3 regions of the Actinomadura sp. WAC 06369 genome follow, and region 1 is predicted to be linked to each of the others. Evidence: riboswitches for the same ligand, from Rfam matches in the RefSeq annotation. Region 1 holds a riboswitch; each other region holds the start of a gene.
What was found. A riboswitch is a leader RNA that binds a small molecule or an ion and turns the genes downstream of it on or off. The one in region 1 is predicted to bind thiamine pyrophosphate.
Positions count from the first base shown of each region.

Region 2: linked by a shared signal. The riboswitch ahead of DMH08_RS05985 (purine-cytosine permease family protein) and the one ahead of thiO (glycine oxidase ThiO) in region 1 are both predicted to bind thiamine pyrophosphate.
Region 3: linked by a shared signal. The riboswitch ahead of thiC (phosphomethylpyrimidine synthase ThiC) and the one ahead of thiO (glycine oxidase ThiO) in region 1 are both predicted to bind thiamine pyrophosphate.

Region 1 covers NZ_QHJN01000260.1:860-6,543, reverse strand. The annotation lists partial or broken gene DMH08_RS37445 (serine/threonine-protein kinase) at 1-446, shown strand, start outside; gene DMH08_RS40625 (hypothetical protein) at 462-614, opposite strand; gene thiE (thiamine phosphate synthase) at 662-1,333, opposite strand; gene DMH08_RS37435 (Rv2175c family DNA-binding protein) at 1,406-1,780, opposite strand; gene DMH08_RS37430 (NAD(P)/FAD-dependent oxidoreductase) at 1,861-3,096, opposite strand; TPP riboswitch at 3,187-3,299, shown strand; gene thiO (glycine oxidase ThiO) at 3,289-4,416, shown strand; gene thiS (sulfur carrier protein ThiS) at 4,413-4,613, shown strand; gene DMH08_RS37415 (thiazole synthase) at 4,616-5,431, shown strand; partial or broken gene DMH08_RS37410 (DMT family transporter) at 5,575-5,684, shown strand, end outside.
Region 2 covers NZ_QHJN01000013.1:65,488-71,171, reverse strand. The annotation lists gene DMH08_RS05995 (ATP-binding protein) at 1-477, opposite strand, end outside; gene DMH08_RS05990 (PAS domain-containing protein) at 895-2,763, opposite strand; gene DMH08_RS05985 (purine-cytosine permease family protein) at 2,849-4,174, opposite strand; TPP riboswitch at 4,167-4,283, opposite strand; gene DMH08_RS05980 (rhodanese-like domain-containing protein) at 4,313-4,639, opposite strand; gene DMH08_RS05975 (SSI family serine proteinase inhibitor) at 4,689-5,138, shown strand; gene DMH08_RS05970 (M20/M25/M40 family metallo-hydrolase) at 5,346-5,684, shown strand, end outside.
Region 3 covers NZ_QHJN01000017.1:39,646-45,329, forward strand. The annotation lists gene thiC (phosphomethylpyrimidine synthase ThiC) at 1-1,711, opposite strand, end outside; TPP riboswitch at 1,703-1,817, opposite strand; gene gdhA (NADP-specific glutamate dehydrogenase) at 2,015-3,391, opposite strand; gene DMH08_RS07480 (sensor histidine kinase) at 3,664-4,944, shown strand; gene DMH08_RS07485 (CDP-alcohol phosphatidyltransferase family protein) at 5,036-5,684, shown strand, end outside.

The DNA.
Region 1 (5,684 bases):
TCGACTTCGGCATCGCGCGCGTGGCGGACGCGACGCCGCTGACCACCGGGCCGCTCGGCACCCCCGCCTACATGGCCCCCGAGCAGATCGAGGACGAGCCCGTCGGGCCGCCCGCGGACGTCTTCGCGTGGGGCGCGGCGATGGTGTTCGCCGCCACCGGGCGGCCGCCGTTCGGCACGGGCCCGAACGCCGCGGTGATGCGCCGGGTGACGTCCCGGCCGCCGGACCTCGGCGGCCTCGACGGCCCGCTGCGCGACCTCGCGGCCCGCTGCCTCGACAAGAACCCGCAGGCGCGGCCGTCCGCGCGGCAGCTCGTGCGGGCGCTGCGCGAGGGCAGCGCCCCGGCGCCCAAGCCGCGCCCGACCCGGATCCCGCGCTACCGCTGGCGCATGATGGTGGCGCTCGCCGTCGTCATGACGGCGGGGTTCGTCATCGGGATCCTGTAGCGGCCGCCGGGCGGCTCACCAGTGCGGCGGGCGCTCCTCCAGCAGCCGGGAGTCGTCGTCGCCGCCGCGCCACTCGCCCCAGCCGGTGTCGGTGTCGTCGGACGTCTGGTCGGGCAGGACGTCGAACTCGTCGTCGAGGTCGACCGGCCGCTCGTCGTCGGGTCCCATGATCCCCATTGTGCGGCATGCCGCGCCCCCGCGAACCGTGCGGGCGGTCACACGGCGGCGAGCCGCCGCGCGAACTCGGCCGCCGCGGCGCCCGGGTCGTCGGCCTCGGTGATCGCCCGCACCACGACCGCGCGGCGCGCACCGGCGGCCGTGACCCGGTCGAGGTTCCCGAGGTCGATGCCGCCGATCGCGAACCACGGCCGGGAGAACTTCTCCCCGGCGGTGTACTCGAGCAGTTCCAGGCCCGGCGCGGGGCGTCCGGGCTTGGTCGGCGTGGGCCACGTCGGCCCGGTGCAGAAGTAGTCGACGCCGGGCTCGGAGGCCGCGGCCGCCGCCTGCTCCGCCGCGTGCGTGGACCGGCCGATCAGCACGTCGCCGCCGACGATCTCCCGCGCCGCCGGCACCGGCAGGTCGTCCTGCCCGAGGTGCAGGATGTCCGCGCGCACCGCGTGGGCGACGTCCGCGCGGTCGTTGACGGCCAGCAGCGCGCCGTGCCGCTCGCACGCGGCCCGGAACACCTCCAGGTACGCCATCTCCTGCCGCGCCTCCAGGCCCTTCTGCCGGAGCTGCACGATGTCGACGCCGTTCGCGAGGACGGCGTCCAGGAACCCGGGCAGGTCGCCGCGCTCCTCACGCGCGTCCGTGCAGAGGTAGAGACGGGCGCGGTCGAGCCGGGCGCGCAGGGCCACGGCGCGGTCGGAGGGCAGGTGCCTGGACACGGTGGGGAGGACTTCCTTCCTGGGCAGTGCTGCGGGGGCCACGCGGACGCGTGACCCCCGGTGGGCGGACGGTCAGAATGCCAGGGCCTGGGCGCGGCGCCGCACCTCGGTCCCGCGGTTCTCGGTGAGCGCCTCGACCGGCGTGCCGGGCAGCGTGTCGTCCGCGGTGAACAGCCAGCGGACGGTCTCGACGTCGCTGTAGCCGGCGTCCGAGAGCACGGTGAGCGTGCCGGACAGGCCCTTGATCACCTGGCCCTCGTGGACGAAGGCCGCCGGGACCATCGGTTCGCCCGCGCGGCGGACCGCGAGCAGCTTGCGCTCGCTGATGAGCTGCTTGATCCGGTTGGTCTTGATGCCGAGCCGCTCGGCGGTCTCCGGGAGGGTGAGCCACTCTCCGGCGAGGGCGTCGGTGCGGGGGTCGAGTGCGCTTTCAACGGTTGCGTGCATCTGCGTCACGCCCCCTTGCTACCACGCCTTCGGAACCGGCAAACCCTCTCGACGACCACCTGTTTCGCGGGGACGCTCCGCTACGCGCGAACGGCCTGGCGGACGGGGGTGTCGGGATCGGCGAGCAGACCGGGGTCGACGGCCGCGCCGGACGCGATCACCCGGCGGGCCTGGACGAGGTCGCGGGGGCGGTCGACGGTGAGGATCGCGTCGAGGCGGTCGCCGGTGAGCCACGCGAGGGCCCACTTGGGGCCGTCCGGGTCGCCGCGCCGGATCATCCGCTCGGACGCCGCGTGGTTCCCGGCGTACTGGACCATGCGGCCGAACTGCTCGGACCAGAAGTACGGTGCCGCGTCGTAGGCGGCGTCCTCGCCGAGGAGGGTCGCGGCGGCGGTCTCGGGGGCGTTGAGGGCGGTGTCCCAGTGCTCGACGAGGAGCCGGCGCCCGTAGCGGGACGACCACCAGGCGGCGCAGTCGCCGACGGCGACGATGTCGGGGCGGGGCTCGCCGGGGGTGCCGGGCTCGGCGCCCTCGTGGCAGGTGCGGAAGGCCGCGTCGGTGACGACGCCGCGTTCGAGGAGGAGGCCTGAGCCGGCGAGCCAGCCGAGGTCGGGCCGGACGCCGACGCCGACGACGACCGCGTCGGCGTCGATGCGGCCGGGCGCCCCGTCGGCGGCCAGGACGAGGCCGCGCCCGTCGACCTCGGCGACCTTGACGCCGGTGCGGAGCTCGACGCCGGCCTCGGCGTACCAGGGCGCGGTCAGGGCGCCGGCCTCGGCGCCGAGCGCGTTCGCGAGGGGCGTGTCGGCGGCCTCGACGACGGTGACCGCGCAGCCCTTCCTCGCGGCGGTGGTGGCGACCTCGGCGCCGATCCAGCCCGCGCCGACGATCGCGACGCGGGCGCCCGGGACGAGGAGGCCGCGCAGCTCGCGGGCGTCCTCGATGGTGCGGACGACGTGCTGGCGGCCGTCGCCGGGCAGCGTGATCGGGGCCGCGCCGGTGGCGATGACCAGGCCGTCGAAGGGCAGGTCGCCGGCCGTGGTGGCGACGACGCCGCCGCGGCCGGGCGCGCCGGGGCGCAGCGCGGTGGCCCGCTCGCCGAGGAGGAGCTCGCAGCGCAGGGCGTCCCAGTCGGCGTCGACGGTGGTGTCGTCGGAGTCGCCCGCGAGGACGGCCTTCGACAGCGGCGGCCGGTCGTACGGCCGGTGCCGCTCGGCCGAGACGAGGGTGAGCGCGCCCTCGTACCCCTTCCTGCGCAGGGCCTCCACGGCGCGCACGCCGGCCAGCCCGCCACCCACGACAACAAGCCTCTCCATGGCGCTCACCTTAGTGGGGCCGCTTTTGCCTGGACATGTGTCCAGACGGTCATGTACGTCACAGCGGTCGTAAAGTGGGGGAAGACCACCCAGAACACCCGCGGGAGTCCGGTGCGACCGGGCTGAGAGGGCGGCTGACCGGGCCGCCGACCGCCTGACCTGATCCGGATCATGCCGGCGAAGGGAGCGCGAATGGAGATCGTCGTCATCGGGGCCGGGATCGTCGGCCTGGCCGCGGCGTGGCGGACGGCCGGCCGGGGCGGCGCGGTGACCCTCGTCGATCCCGCGCCCGCGGGCGGCGCGACGGCCGTCGCCGCGGGCATGATCACCCCTGTCAGCGAGCTGGCCTACGGCGAGGAGCCGCTGCTGCGGCTCAACCTCGCGGCCCACGACCGCTACGACGCGTTCGTGGCGGAACTGGAGGAATTCACCGGGACCGCCACCGGGTACCGCGACGACGGCCTGCTCCAGGTCGCGTTCGACTCCGACGACCTGGCCGTCCTGGACGACCTGCGCCGCTTCCAGGAGAGCCTCGGCCTCCCCGTCGAGGCGCTCACCGGCCGGGAGTGCCGCAAGCAGGAGCCGATGCTGGCGCCGGGCGTGCGGGGCGGGCTGCTCGCCCCGCGGGACGGGTCCGTCGACCCGCGCCGGCTCGCCGCGGCGCTGCTCGCGGCGTGCGAGAAGTCCGGCGTGCGGATCGTGCGGCGCCGCGCGGCGGGCGTGGTCGTCGAGCGGGACGCGGCGGCGGGCGTCCGCCTGGACGACGGGACGGTCCTGCGGGCCGACCGCGTCCTGCTGTCCGCGGGCCCCTGGTCGGGCGACCTCGACGGCCTGCCCGCCGGGACCGTCCCGCCCGTCCGCCCCGTCAAGGGGCAGGTGATCCGGCTGCGCACCCGCGTGCCGTTCCTGCGGCGGTGCGTCCGGGGGCTGGTGAAGGGCTCGCCGGTGTACCTGGTGCCGCGCGCGGACGACGGCGAGATCGTCCTCGGCGCCACGCAGGAGGAGCTCGGGTTCGACACCCGCGTGACCGCCGGCGGGCTGTGGGAGCTGCTGCGGGACGCCCGCGAGCTGATCCCCGGCGTCACCGAGCTCGAGTTCGCCGAGGTCACCGCCGGGCTGCGGCCCGGCTCCCCCGACAACGCCCCGGTCATGGGCGCCTCGGACGTGCCGGGGCTGGTCCTCGGCACCGGGCACTTCCGGCACGGCGTGCTGCTCGCGCCGGTCTCGGCGGACGTGCTGTCCGCGGCGCTGCTCGGCGACCCGGTGCCCGAGGTCGCCCGCCCGTTCTCCCCCGACCGATTCTCCGAGGTGAAGCGATGAAGGTCATCGTCAACGGCGAGCCGCGCGAGCTGCCCGCGGGCACGAGCGTCGCCGCCGCCGTCGCGGCCGTGAGCGCGGCGCCGACCGGCGTGGCCGCCGCGCTGAACGACGAGGTCGTCCGCCGGACGGCCTGGGAGGCGACGCCGCTGCGCGACGGCGACCGCCTGGAAGTGCTGACCGCCGTGCAGGGAGGCTGACGATGGACGACGCGACGAACGACACGAAGACGGCCGGCGGGACGGTGCGGGACGACGCGCTGGTGATCGCGGGCGAGGAGTTCGGCTCGCGGCTGATCATGGGGACGGGCGGCGCGCCCAGCATGCAGGTGCTGCGGGAGGCGCTCACCGCGTCCGGGACGGAGCTCACCACGGTCGCGATGCGGCGGGTGGACCCGGCGGCGCGCGGCTCGGTCCTGGACGTGCTCGCCGAGTGCGGCATCCGCGTGCTGCCCAACACCGCGGGCTGCTTCACCGCGGGCGAGGCGGTGCTGACCGCCAAGCTCGCCCGCGAGGCGCTCGGCACGAACCTGGTGAAGCTCGAGGTGATCGCGGACGAGCACACGCTGCTGCCCGACCCGATCGAGCTGGTCGAGGCCGCCGAGCAGCTCGTCGACGACGGGTTCGTCGTGCTGCCGTACACCAACGACGACCCCGTCCTGGCGCGGCGGCTGGAGCAGGTCGGGTGCGCGGCGGTGATGCCGCTCGGCTCCCCGATCGGCTCGGGCCTCGGCATCCGCAACCCGCACAACATCGAGCTGATCGTCGAGCGGGCGGGCGTCCCGGTCGTCCTGGACGCGGGGCTCGGCACCGCCAGCGACGCCGCCCTGGCCATGGAGCTGGGCTGCGACGCGGTGCTGCTGGCGACGGCGGTGACCCGCGCGCAGTCCCCGGCGATGATGGCCGCCGCGATGCGGCACGCCGTGGAGGGCGGGCGGCTGGCGCGGCTGGCCGGGCGGATCCCGAAGCGCCGGTACGCGCAGGCGTCGTCGCCCTTCGAGGGACTCGCCTCGATGTAGCGCGCCTTAACCGACGGTCAAGAATTATTCGCTGGACCTGAACAATGGACCGCTCTCAGACTGGGGCGGTCCATTGTCGTCCGGCGCAACCGCGCGCCGAACTTCGGTGTTCAGCGAAACGATCCGAATTTAAGGTGCGCTTCATGGAACAGGACATCTCCCCTCCGGCCGCGGCCGGAGGCGTCGACCGGCGCGCGATCGCCGCCGCCACCGTCACGGTCGTCCTGTGGGCCTCGGCGTTCGTCTCCATCCG
Region 2 (5,684 bases), on a different contig from region 1:
GTCGAAGAGGTCGGGGAAGGCGGACAGGTCGGGCATGACGACGTGCTCGCCGGTGGTCGAGGCGACGCCCGCCGCCTCGTCCGAGCGGGGAGCCCGCAGCACGGCCCACACGGTGGTCGAACCGTCCTCGTGGCGGACGCCCCAGCCTTCGGAGAGGGCCTCGACGATGCCGAGCCCCCGGCCGCCGAGCGAGGAGAGCGTCCCCGGGCCGCGGCGCGGCTCGGTCATCGCGCCGCCGTCGCTGACCTCCAGTTCGAGGACGTCGCCGTGGCACACCCAGCAGACCCTGACCTGTCCGGACGGGAGCGGGCGCGCGTGCCGCAGCGCGTTGCTGATGAGTTCGCTCACGATGACGCTGGCATCGTCCACGACGGCTTCGTAGACGCCCGACTCCGCGAGTTCGGAGCTGAGGCGCCTACGGGCGACCGCGACGCTGGACGGCGCGTGTGGCAGCAGTACAACGCTCGACGCCCTCACCTCCCCGTCGATTCGCTTGCTCGGACTGTCCCGTCGCCGCTTTTCCGGTACGACCGGAATGCCCTGTTGACATCGTCCGGAAACCCGGACGCTCCAGTTTGCCACCTGCACAACGAGTCACCGGCCCTCCGGTCACGGTGATCACCCCCGGTTGCGGTGTTTCGACGGCGTCTCCGATGTCATCTCGTCACCAACTGCGGCCCACAATGGATCTATCCACCCGCCGCCGCCTTACTCCTCGGAACCGTGTTATCTGCGTCGCCCTTGGGTCCGGCGGACGGCCGGAACCGGGGGTCCCACGGACCAGAACCCTGCCAGGCGACGGGATCGGCGGCGCCGCGGAACACGCCGACCTCACCCGTCCGGCCCCACCCCACTGTCCTCACGGTTAGTAACCGGCCCATCTATCGCGGCTGGTCAGCGGGCCTTCTGCAGGACCAATCGCATGCGGGTTCCGGTCCCGTCCGCGGCCGGGTGGGCGGACACGGTGCCGTGCTGCGCCTCGGTGAGGCGTTTCACGATGTAGAGGCCCAGCCCGATGCCGCCGAAACGGCGGCGGTCACCGGCGTCGCCCTGCACGAACCGTTCGAAGACCCGCTCGTGGTCCTCGGGCGGGATCCCGACGCCCTCGTCCTCGACCGTCACCTCGACGCAGGGCCCGGCGGCGCGCGCGCAGACGCGGACGGTGCCGCCGTCCGGGGAGTACTTGAACGCGTTCTCCATCAACTGGCCGAGCACGATGTCGGTGGCCATCGGGTCGCCCTGCGCGCGCGGCAGGCGCGGATCGATCTCCAGCTCGACCCGGTGCGCGTCCGACAGGGACCGGAACCCGGCGGCGACGCCCTCCACGACGCGGCGCAGGTCGAACGGCTCGACGGTGACGGTCAGCTCGTCCCGTCCGGCACGGGACCCCAGCAGCAGGTGCTCGACGAGCCGGCCCAGCGACTGCGCACGCTCGGCGATCGTCGCGACGGCCGCGCGGCGGTCGGCGTCGGCGAGCTCGTCCCACCGGTTGACCAGCGTGGACGCGAACCCCTGCACGACGGTGATCGGGGTGCGGAGCTCGTGGCTGGTGGTGGCGAGGAACAGGTCCTTCGCCTCCTCCAGCGCCTTCGCCTCCGACACGTCGCGGAAGTCGAGGACCAGCTCGCCCGTCTCCTCGATCTCCGCCGTCAGCACGTTCAGCCACGTGCCCGACTCGAGCTGGTACGTCAGGTCCTCGCCGAGCGCGGGCATCTCGAACGGCAGCGGGCGCCCGATCGCGTCGTCCGGCGGGATCCCGGTGATCGCGTGCGCGGCCGGGTTCCACTGCCGGACGACCAGGTCGTGGTCCAGGACGGCGATGCCGTCGGCGCTCGCGTCGATCACCGCGCGCTCGTGCGCCCGCTGCCGGACCACCTCCGCGTACGCGACCGCGTTCCCGACGGCGACGCCCGCGTGCCCCGCGAGCAGTTCGAGCAGCTCCAGCTCGGTATGCCCCACCTTGCGGCCGGAGAACAGCGCGTACAGGGCGCCGAACGGCCTGTCCTTCACGAACGACAGCCCGAGCGCGATCGTGTGCAGCCCCTCCAGCTCCGCCCAGATCAGGTCGCCGAGCCGCCGGTCCCCCGTCGCGAGCTTGATCGTCTTGCCGGAGCGCAGCAGCTCCCCGACCAGGCTCGGCCGCAGCTCCGCGGACGTCCCGCGCATCCGCTCCGGCAGCCCCGACATGCTGACCAGCCGCAGCCGCTCGCCCTCGATCCGGACGAACCCGCCCGCGTCCGCGCCGGTCAGCTCGATCAGCGCCGCGGTGATCCGGTCGAGGACGACCGCGAGGTCCAGCTCCGCGTTCAGGTCGGCGACGATGTCGTTCAGCCGCCGCACCAGCCGCGCCCGCTCGGTCATGTGGTGCTGGACGATCTCGTCGTCCTCCACCGGCCGGTACACGCCGACCCAGCCGAGCTGCGCGCCGGACGGGTCCTTCAGCAGGCTCGTGTCGATGCGGACGTCGATGAGGCGGCCGTCGCGGTGGAACCGGCGGGTCGCGATCGAGATCCGCCCGCCGTCCCCGGCCCGGCGGGTGAGCAGCCGCTCCTGGACGGCGTTGTGCTCGGCCTTCAGCTCGTCCGGGACGATCGGCGGCACGCGCCCGATCATCTCTTCGGCCGTCCAGCCGAACATCCGCTCGGCCGCCGGGTTCCACACGGTGACGCGGTGCTTGCCGTCCACGGCCACGATCGCGTCCGCGGCGCTCTCGATGACCGCCCGCGCGATCGGGTCGTGGACGTGGTGATGCACGACTGTCATCGTGCCACCGGACCCGTTGCCGCGCCGGAGAACCGCAACGGAAAAGTTCTCACTCTTCCCGCCGCGGCAACGGAAGAACGCCACGTCAGCGCGCTGCGCCGCGCGGTTTCGCCAGCCGGCCGACGGCCAGCGCGGCCGCCCCGGCGAGCAGGAACGACAGCAGCGACGCGCTCATCCAGCTTTGCGGCGCGAAGTTCAGCAGGTTTCGGACGTCCGTCCAGAACCCGGCCCAGCCGCTCACCGTGCCCGGGTTGATGAGCTGGTACGCGACGAACCCGACCACCCACGCGGCGACCATGCCCCACCGCGACGGCGCCGCGGCCGAGCCGTCCCAGCCGTCCCGGCCCCGGCCGAGGAAGAAGTCGGCGGCCAGCACGCCCAGCATCGGGACGAACACCGACCCGATCAGCGACAGGAAGCCCGCGTAGTCGCCGATGTCCAGCGCGAGCGCCAGCACGGTGATCAGCGCGCCGAGCGCGACCGTCAGGACGCGGCGGTCGGCGCGGGGCGCGAGGTTCTGGATCGACACCGCCGTGGAGTACACGTTCGCGAACGACTGGTCCGCCTCGCGCAGCACGAACACGCCGAAGAACAGCACGCCCAGCGGCACCGCGAGGAACGGGTCGAACACGTTGCCGGTCGCGCCCGCCAGCGCGAGGGCCAGCAGGCCGAGGACGTACGCGACGATCTGCGTGACCGAGTAGCCGACGGCCGCCGCGCCGAACGCGCCGCGCTCGCTGCGCGCGTGCCGGGTGTAGTCGGCGGCGACCGGCACCCACGAGATCGACACCGCCAGCGCCGCGTCGGCGCCGATCAGGAAGCCGTCCCAGCCCCCGTCCGTCAGATCCGGCAGCGGCTCCCGCACCAACCGCACATAGAAGTAGACGAGCGCGACCATCACCGCCGCCGTCACGTACCGGCGCAGCAGCCGCACCGAGCCGAGCGGCCAGATCGTCAGGGCGGTCGTCAGCACCCCCGCCGCGATCACGTAGCCCCACCGGGGGACGCCGTCCCACAGGTGCCGCGCCGCGTCCGCGATCACGATCAGCTCGAACGTCCCCCACCCGACGAGCTGCGCGATGTTCAGGACGGTCGGGACGTACGACAGCCGCGCGCCGAACAGGCCGCGCAGCAGCACCATCGCGGGACGTCCGGTCCGGGCGCCCGGCACGGCGGCGAGCCCGAGCATCAGCCCGCCGACGGCCGTCCCGACGATCATCGCGACGATCCCGGCGGCGATCGACAGCGTCGGCACGCCGTCCTCGTCCGGCGCGAGCACGGTGTACGCGCCCGAGAACGCCAGCAGGCTGACCCCGAGGTTCGCCCAGAACGCGCTCTGGTCCCAGAAGCCGAGGACCTTCGGCGCCGGCTCGTCCAGGGTGTACGGGACCTCGTCGACGGCGGACGCCATGCAGCACTCTCCCTACGCCGGCATTACCCGGACAGGTTCATGCGGTCGGCGACGCCTCTGGATTCGCCCTCTCAGCCCGGCCTCGGCCCGAGCTCCCGCGGAAATCAGACGGAAGTGTGCAACAACCGCCCAAAAAGGTCAAGCCACGTACGGGTCCCCGTCCCCCTCCATCGTGCGGCCCGCCGCCGCCCACGCCTGCATCCCGCCGGCGACGTTCTTCGCCAGCCACCCCGCCTGGTTGAGCGCCACGGTCACCTGCGCCGACCGCCCCCCGGACCGGCAGATCACGAACACCTCGCGGTCGCGCGGGATCTCCGCCGCCCGGTCGCTGAGCCGGCCCATCGGGATGTGGACGGCGTCGGGCGCGTGCCCCGCGTCCCACTCGTCCTGTTCCCGCACGTCGAGCAGGTAGGCGTCCGCCGGCACCTCGGCGGCCGGCACCGCCGGCACGTCGTCCCCGAAAATCATCACTCCTCCATGGAACCGCGCGAAACCCCGCCGCGTCGAATCACGCATGCGGTATCGGACGCCACTCCTCGCCGCGTCCGGCCTGGCTCTGATCCTTTCATTGGCCGGTTGCGGCGACGAAAGCACCTCGAGCGAATCCGCCGACGGCTCCACCGCGGTGCAGCCGTCCAGCTCCCCCGAGGAGACCCTCACGATCAAGGTCAAGCCCTCTCCGGACGCCCCCGCCACGACCTGGAACCTCACCTGCGACCCGCCCGGCGGCACCCACCCGAAGGCCGCGGAGGCGTGCGCCGCCCTCGCCGAGACCGCGGACCCGTTCAAGCCCGTCACCACCGAGATCTGCACGAAGATCTACGGCGGCCCCGCCACCGCCACCGTCCAGGGCACCTGGCGGGGAAGCAAGGTCGACACGGCGTTCTCCCGCGAGGACGGCTGCCAGCTCCACCGCTGGACGGAGGTGGCCCCGCTCTTCGGCGACGTGCCGAAACCGGGCTGACCTCTCCTTCCGAGGCCGGACGCCCGGTCCCGCGGGCCGGGCGTCCGGCAACGATTGGGTTGCGGAGCGACGGGTTGATCTTGTCGCCGTGGGGGAAATTTCCTAGATTCCCCACATCGGGGCCCCGCTTCCAGTCCTTGCCGTCACCCGCCACCGGCCCGCGACCCGAGCCGGGCGGGAACGGCCGTCCTCGCCAGAGGAGGCCCCATGTCCGAGGTCAAACGACGCGACCTGCTGGCCGGTGCCGCGGCCTTCGCCGGGTTCGCGACCGTCGGCCTGCTCCCCGGAACCGCCACCGCCGCGACCCGGCAGCGCCCCGGCGCCGCCCTTCCCCCCTCCCTCTCCGTCGGCGACCGGGCCGTGGTCGCCCGCGTCGACGCCCGCCGCGCGCTGCGGCACCTGCGGGTGCTCAGCGACCAGATCGGCTGGCGCATCGCCGGCACCGAGTCCGAGCACCGCGCCGCCCGCTACATCGCCCGCGAGCTGCGCGACCTCGGCTACCGGGTCGAGCTGCAGCCGTTCCCGGTCGCCGACAAGTACCTCGCG
Region 3 (5,684 bases), on a different contig from region 1:
GGAGGTACACGCGCCCCCCGGCGGCCTTGAACTCGCCCGCCTTCTCCCGCATCCCGGCGGCGATCGCCTCGGTGTCGCCCAGGCCGCGCTCGTCGGCGTACCGGCGGACGTCCCGGGTGATCTTCATCGAGCAGAAGTGCGGGCCGCACATCGAGCAGAAGTGCGCCGTCTTCGCCGGGGCCGCCGGCAGCGTCGCGTCGTGGAAGGAGCGCGCGGTGTCGGGGTCCAGCGACAGGTTGAACTGGTCCTCCCAGCGGAAGTCGAACCGGGCGTCCGACAGCGCGTCGTCCCACGCCTGCGCGCCCGGGTGGCCCTTGGCGACGTCCGCCGCGTGCGCGGCGATCTTGTAGGCGATCACGCCCGCCTTGACGTCGTCGCGGTCGGGCAGCCCGAGATGCTCCTTCGGCGTGACGTAGCAGAGCATCGCGGTGCCGTGCCAGCCGATCATCGCGGCGCCGATCGCCGAGGTGATGTGGTCGTAGCCGGGCGCGATGTCGGTGGTCAGCGGCCCGAGCGTGTAGAACGGGGCGCCGTCGCACCACTCCTGCTGGAGGTCGACGTTCTCCTTGATCTTGTGCATCGGGACGTGCCCGGGCCCCTCGTTCATGACCTGGTTGTCGTACTCGGCCGCGATGCGCGTCAGCTCGCCCTGAGTGCGCAGCTCCGCGAACTGCGCCTCGTCGTTGGCGTCGGCGATCGAGCCGGGCCGCAGCCCGTCCCCGAGCGACCACGTGACGTCGTAGGCAGCGAAGATCTCGCACAGCTCCCGGAAGTGCGTGTACAGGAAGTTCTCCTCGTGGTGCGCCAGGCACCACGCCGCCATGATCGACCCGCCGCGCGACACGATGCCGGTCTTGCGGCGCGCCGTCAGCGGGACGTACCGCAGCAGCACGCCCGCGTGGACGGTCATGTAGTCGACGCCCTGCTCGGCCTGCTCGATCACGGTGTCGCGGAAGACCTCCCAGGTCAGCTCGGCCGGGTCGCCGCCGACCTTCTCCACCGCCTGGTACAGCGGGACGGTCCCCACCGGGACGGGCGAGTTCCGCAGGATCCACTCGCGGGTGGTGTGGATGTCGCGGCCCGTCGACAGGTCCATGATCGTGTCGGCGCCCCACCGGGTCGCCCACGTCATCTTCTCCACCTCGTCCTCGATCGAGGACGCCACCGCCGAGTTCCCGATGTTGGCGTTCACCTTCACCAGGAAGTTCCGGCCGATGATCATCGGCTCGATCTCGGGATGGTTGACGTTCGCCGGCAGCACCGCGCGGCCCGCCGCCAGCTCGTCCCGGACGAACTCCGGCGCGACGCCCTCGCGCAGCGCGACGAACTCCATCTCGGGCGTGATCTCCCCGCGCCGCGCGTAGGCGCGCTGGGTGACGGCCCCGCCGGACGCCCGGCGCGGCCGCCGCGCGGGGAACGCCGCGCCCTCCCGCAGCGGATCGCCGGACCGGCGCCCGTCGTCCTCGGGGCGCGCGGCGCGCCCGTCGTAGGCGGCGGTGTCGCCGCGCTCGGCGATCCACGCGTCCCGCAGGGCCGGCAGGCCCCGGCGGACGTCGGTCTCGAAGGCGGGGTCGGTGTACGGTCCCGACGTGTCGTACAGGACCATGGCGTCGCCGTTGGTCAGCGGCACCTCCCGCATCGGCACCCGCACATCGGGCCGGGAGCCCTGCAGGTACGTCTTGCGGGCGGCCTGAACCACAGATTCGTTCACGACTCGATCTCTCCCTACGCCGGCATTACCCGGTCAGGTTCATGCGGTCAGCGGCCGTGCCAGCCGCTATCTCAGCCCGGTTCGCCGGGCCCCCGCGTCGGTCGTGATCGACGGTAACCCCTGCCGCCCCCGTTGCCGCAACCGGGGAGCATGGGGTAGACGCGCGCGTGCCGCCCCCGGTGACCGGGGGCGGCACGCGCGTCCGTTCCGCGGCGGGCGGGCCGCCGGCGTCCTACACCGCCGCCGGCGCTCCTCCCGCCGTCACGCGGGACGGGTCAGACCAGGCCGGTCAGACCAGGCCGGTCAGACCAGGCCCTGCGCGAGCATCGCGTCGGCGACCCGCTCGAAGCCGGCGATGTTGGCGCCGACGACGTAGTCGCCGGGGGCGCCGTACCGCTCGGCGGTCTCGAAGCAGGTGGCGTGGATGTCGCGCATGATCCGCGCCAGTTCGCTCTCGACCTGCGAGAACGTCCATGACTCGCGGCCCGCGTTCTGCCGCATCTCCAGCGCGCTGACCGCCACGCCGCCCGCGTTCGCGGCCTTCCCGGGCCCGAACGCCACGCCGGCGTCCTGCAGGATGTGGACGGCCTCGGGCGTCGTCGGCATGTTCGCGCCCTCCGCCACCGCCTTCACCCCGTTGCGGACGAGGATCCGGGCGGACTCGGCGTCCAGCTCGTTCTGGGTCGCCGACGGCAGCGCGATGTCGGCCGGCACGTCCCAGACCCGCCCCGCCGGGACGAACCGGGCCGAGGCGCCGCGCAGCTCCGCGTAGTCGGAGACGCGGCCCCGGTCGACCTCCTTGACGTGCTTGAGCAGGTCGAGGTCGATGCCCTTCTCGTCGACGACGTAGCCGCCCGAGTCGGACACGGTGATGACGTTCGCGCCGAGCGCCTGCGCCTTCTCGATCGAGTAGATGGCGACGTTGCCGGACCCGGACACCACGACCTGCTGCCCGTCGAGGTCCTCGCCGCGCCGCTTCAGCATCTCGGCGGTGAACAGGACGCTGCCGTACCCGGTCGCCTCGGTGCGGCCCGCGGAGCCGCCCCAGCCCTGCCCCTTGCCGGTGAGGACGCCGGCCTCCCAGCGGTTGGTGACGCGCCGGTACTGGCCGAACAGGAAGCCGATCTCGCGGCCGCCGACGCCGATGTCGCCCGCCGGGACGTCGGTGTGCTCGCCCACGTGCCGGTACAGCTCGGTCATGAACGACTGGCAGAACCGCATGATCTCGTCGTCGGACCGCCCGTGCGGGTCGAAGTCGCTGCCGCCCTTGCCGCCGCCGATGCCGAGCCCGGTGAGCGCGTTCTTGAAGATCTGCTCGAAGCCGAGGAACTTCACGATCCCCAGGTTCACCGTGGGGTGGAACCGCAGGCCGCCTTTGTACGGGCCGAGCGCGCCGTTGAACTCGACGCGGAAGCCGCGGTTGACGTGCACCCGGCCGGCGTCGTCCTGCCACGGTACGCGGAACATGATCTGCCGCTCGGGCTCGATCAGCCGCTCGATCAGCCTGCTCGCGGCCAGCCGCGGCCGCGCGGACAGCACGGCGGGCAGCGACTCGAGCACCTCGTGGACGGCCTGGTGGAACTCCGGCTCGCCGGGGTCGCGGCGCAGGACGCCGTCATAGGTCTCCTCGAGCGCGGCCAGGACGTCGGGCGAGCCGGGCAGACGGGGGGACAGGGGCATGTGGTGGTTCCTTTCGGCGAACGGTGATCGTGCGGGTACGCCGGCGACCGAGACGTTCACCTCCCGCGGCCCCATTGCCGGGACGCCACGGCCTCAAGCGGCCTTCTCACTCTAAAACGTGATCGCCGTACGCATGACGCTGCTAAGCTGTCCCGTTTGCCAACATCTGCGCCGTCAGGGACATTCCACGCCGCGCCGCCGCTCAAACCCGGTGCGCCGCCTCCGGAGCGGGCCGGATGCGCGGATCGCGGGGGGTCGGGGAAGATGGTCGCGTGGTGACCCTCTCCCGGCTCGGCGGACTTCCGAAACGCCTCGCGGGCGGCGGGACCGCCGCGCGCGACGCGGTCCTCGCGCTGCTGCTGGCGGCGGCGGCCGTCGCCGCGGCCCTGGCGTGGCCGGGCGTGCGGCCCCTCGACGCGCCCGGCGCCGTGCTGCTCGCCGCCGCGCACCTCCCGCTGGCCGCCATCCGGCGCCGCCCGGCCCCCGGGCTCGCGGTCCTGGTCGCCCTGGCGCTGGCGTACCACCTGCTGCAGTACCAGCACCACGCGCTCGTCCCGGCCGAGGTCATCGCGCTGTTCGCCTACGCCGTGTTCGGCCGGCGCGTGCGGGTCGTGCTCGGCGCGGTCGCGTCCCTGCTGGGGATCTGCGTCATCGGGATGGCGATGCGGGCCGGGGGGAGCGGCGTCCGGGAGCAGATCGCGGTGATCGAGGCCGTGGTCGCGGTGGCGATCGCGGTGCAGGTCTGGCGGTCGCACCGGGCCCGGCTCGCGGCGATCACCGAGCGCGCCGAGCGGGCCGAGCGGACCCGCGAGGAGGAGGCCCGGCGCCGCGTCGCCGAGGAGCGGCTGCGCATCGCCCGCGACCTGCACGACCTCCTCGCGCACAGCATCACCGTGATCGGGGTGCGGGCCGGCGCCGCCGCCCACCTCGTCCGCGGGGACCGGCCGCTGGACCGCACCGAGCTGGCCGACGCCCTCGCCTGCATCGCCGCGACGTGCCGGGACGCCCGCGTCGAGCTGCGCGGCACCCTGCAGGTCCTCCGCGGGACGGACGCGCCCGTGTCCGGGCGGCCGCCGGGGCTGGACGGGATCGGCGAGCTGGTGGCGGCCGCCCGCGGCGGCGGGCTCCGGGTGACGTTCGCGGACGGGTCGGCCGGGCCCGCCGGGGAGCGCCCGCCGCCCGACGTGGGCGTCGCCGCCTACCGGATCGTCCAGGAGGCGCTGACCAACGTCGTCAAGCACGCGGGCGCGGCGTCGGCGGACGTGCGCCTCACCCGCGCCGGCGGCGACCTCGTCGTGCGGGTCGCCGACGACGGGCGCGGCCTCGCCGCGGACCCGTCCGGCGGCCCCGGGGGCGGCGGGGGCGGGCCTTCCGGCTTCGGTGTGCTCGGCATGATCGAGCGGGCCCGCAGCGTCGGCGGGACGCTCGACGCCGGGCCCGCCCCCGGCGGCGGGTTCGCGGTCACCGCGGTCCTCCCCGCGGGCCGTCCGGCCGCTCCCGCCGGCACCCCCGCCGACAGCGCCGTCGAAACCTCCGCCGACACCTCTTCCTGACCTCGGGGGACGCTCCGCGCGACGTAACCGCCCTCACATGATCCGCGCCGGGGTCTTTCCAATGCTGACCTGTAAGGTCAACATCAAGGGCATGGGGGAGGCGAGCGCGCCGGTGAGCACGGAGACGGGGACGACGTCCGAGGCGGCCGAACGGGTCTTCACGGTGCCCAATGTGCTCAGCATGGCGCGGCTCGTGGGCGTCCCGCTGTTCCTGTGGCTGGTCCTGGTCGAGGCCGACTGGTGGGCGCTCGGCCTGCTGGTGGCGGCCGGGCTGTCGGACTGGCTGGACGGCAAGCTGGCGCGGGCGCTGAACCAGACCAGCAGGCTCGGCATGGTCCTGGACCCCGCCGCGGACCGGCTCTACATCCTCGCCACCCTCGTCGGGCTCACCATCCGCGAGATCATCCCGCTGTGGCTGGTCGCGCTGCTGGTCGCGCGCGAGGTCGCGATCGTGCCGATCGCGCCGCTCGTCCGGCGGCTCGGCTACAACGGGACGCTCCCGGTCCACTTCATCGGCAAGACGGCGACGTTCTGCCTGCTGTACGCGTTCCCGCTGCTGCTGCTGGGCGACCACGACGGCGGCGCGGCGACCGCGGCGAAGATCATCGGCTGGTCGTTCGCGATCTGGGGGACGGCCCTGTACTGGTGGGCGGCCGTCCTGTACTGGGCGCAGACGCGGCGACTCATGTCGGCCGGCCGCGGCTCGCCGCCGGGGCCGCCGGCCGGGGACGCTTCCGGTC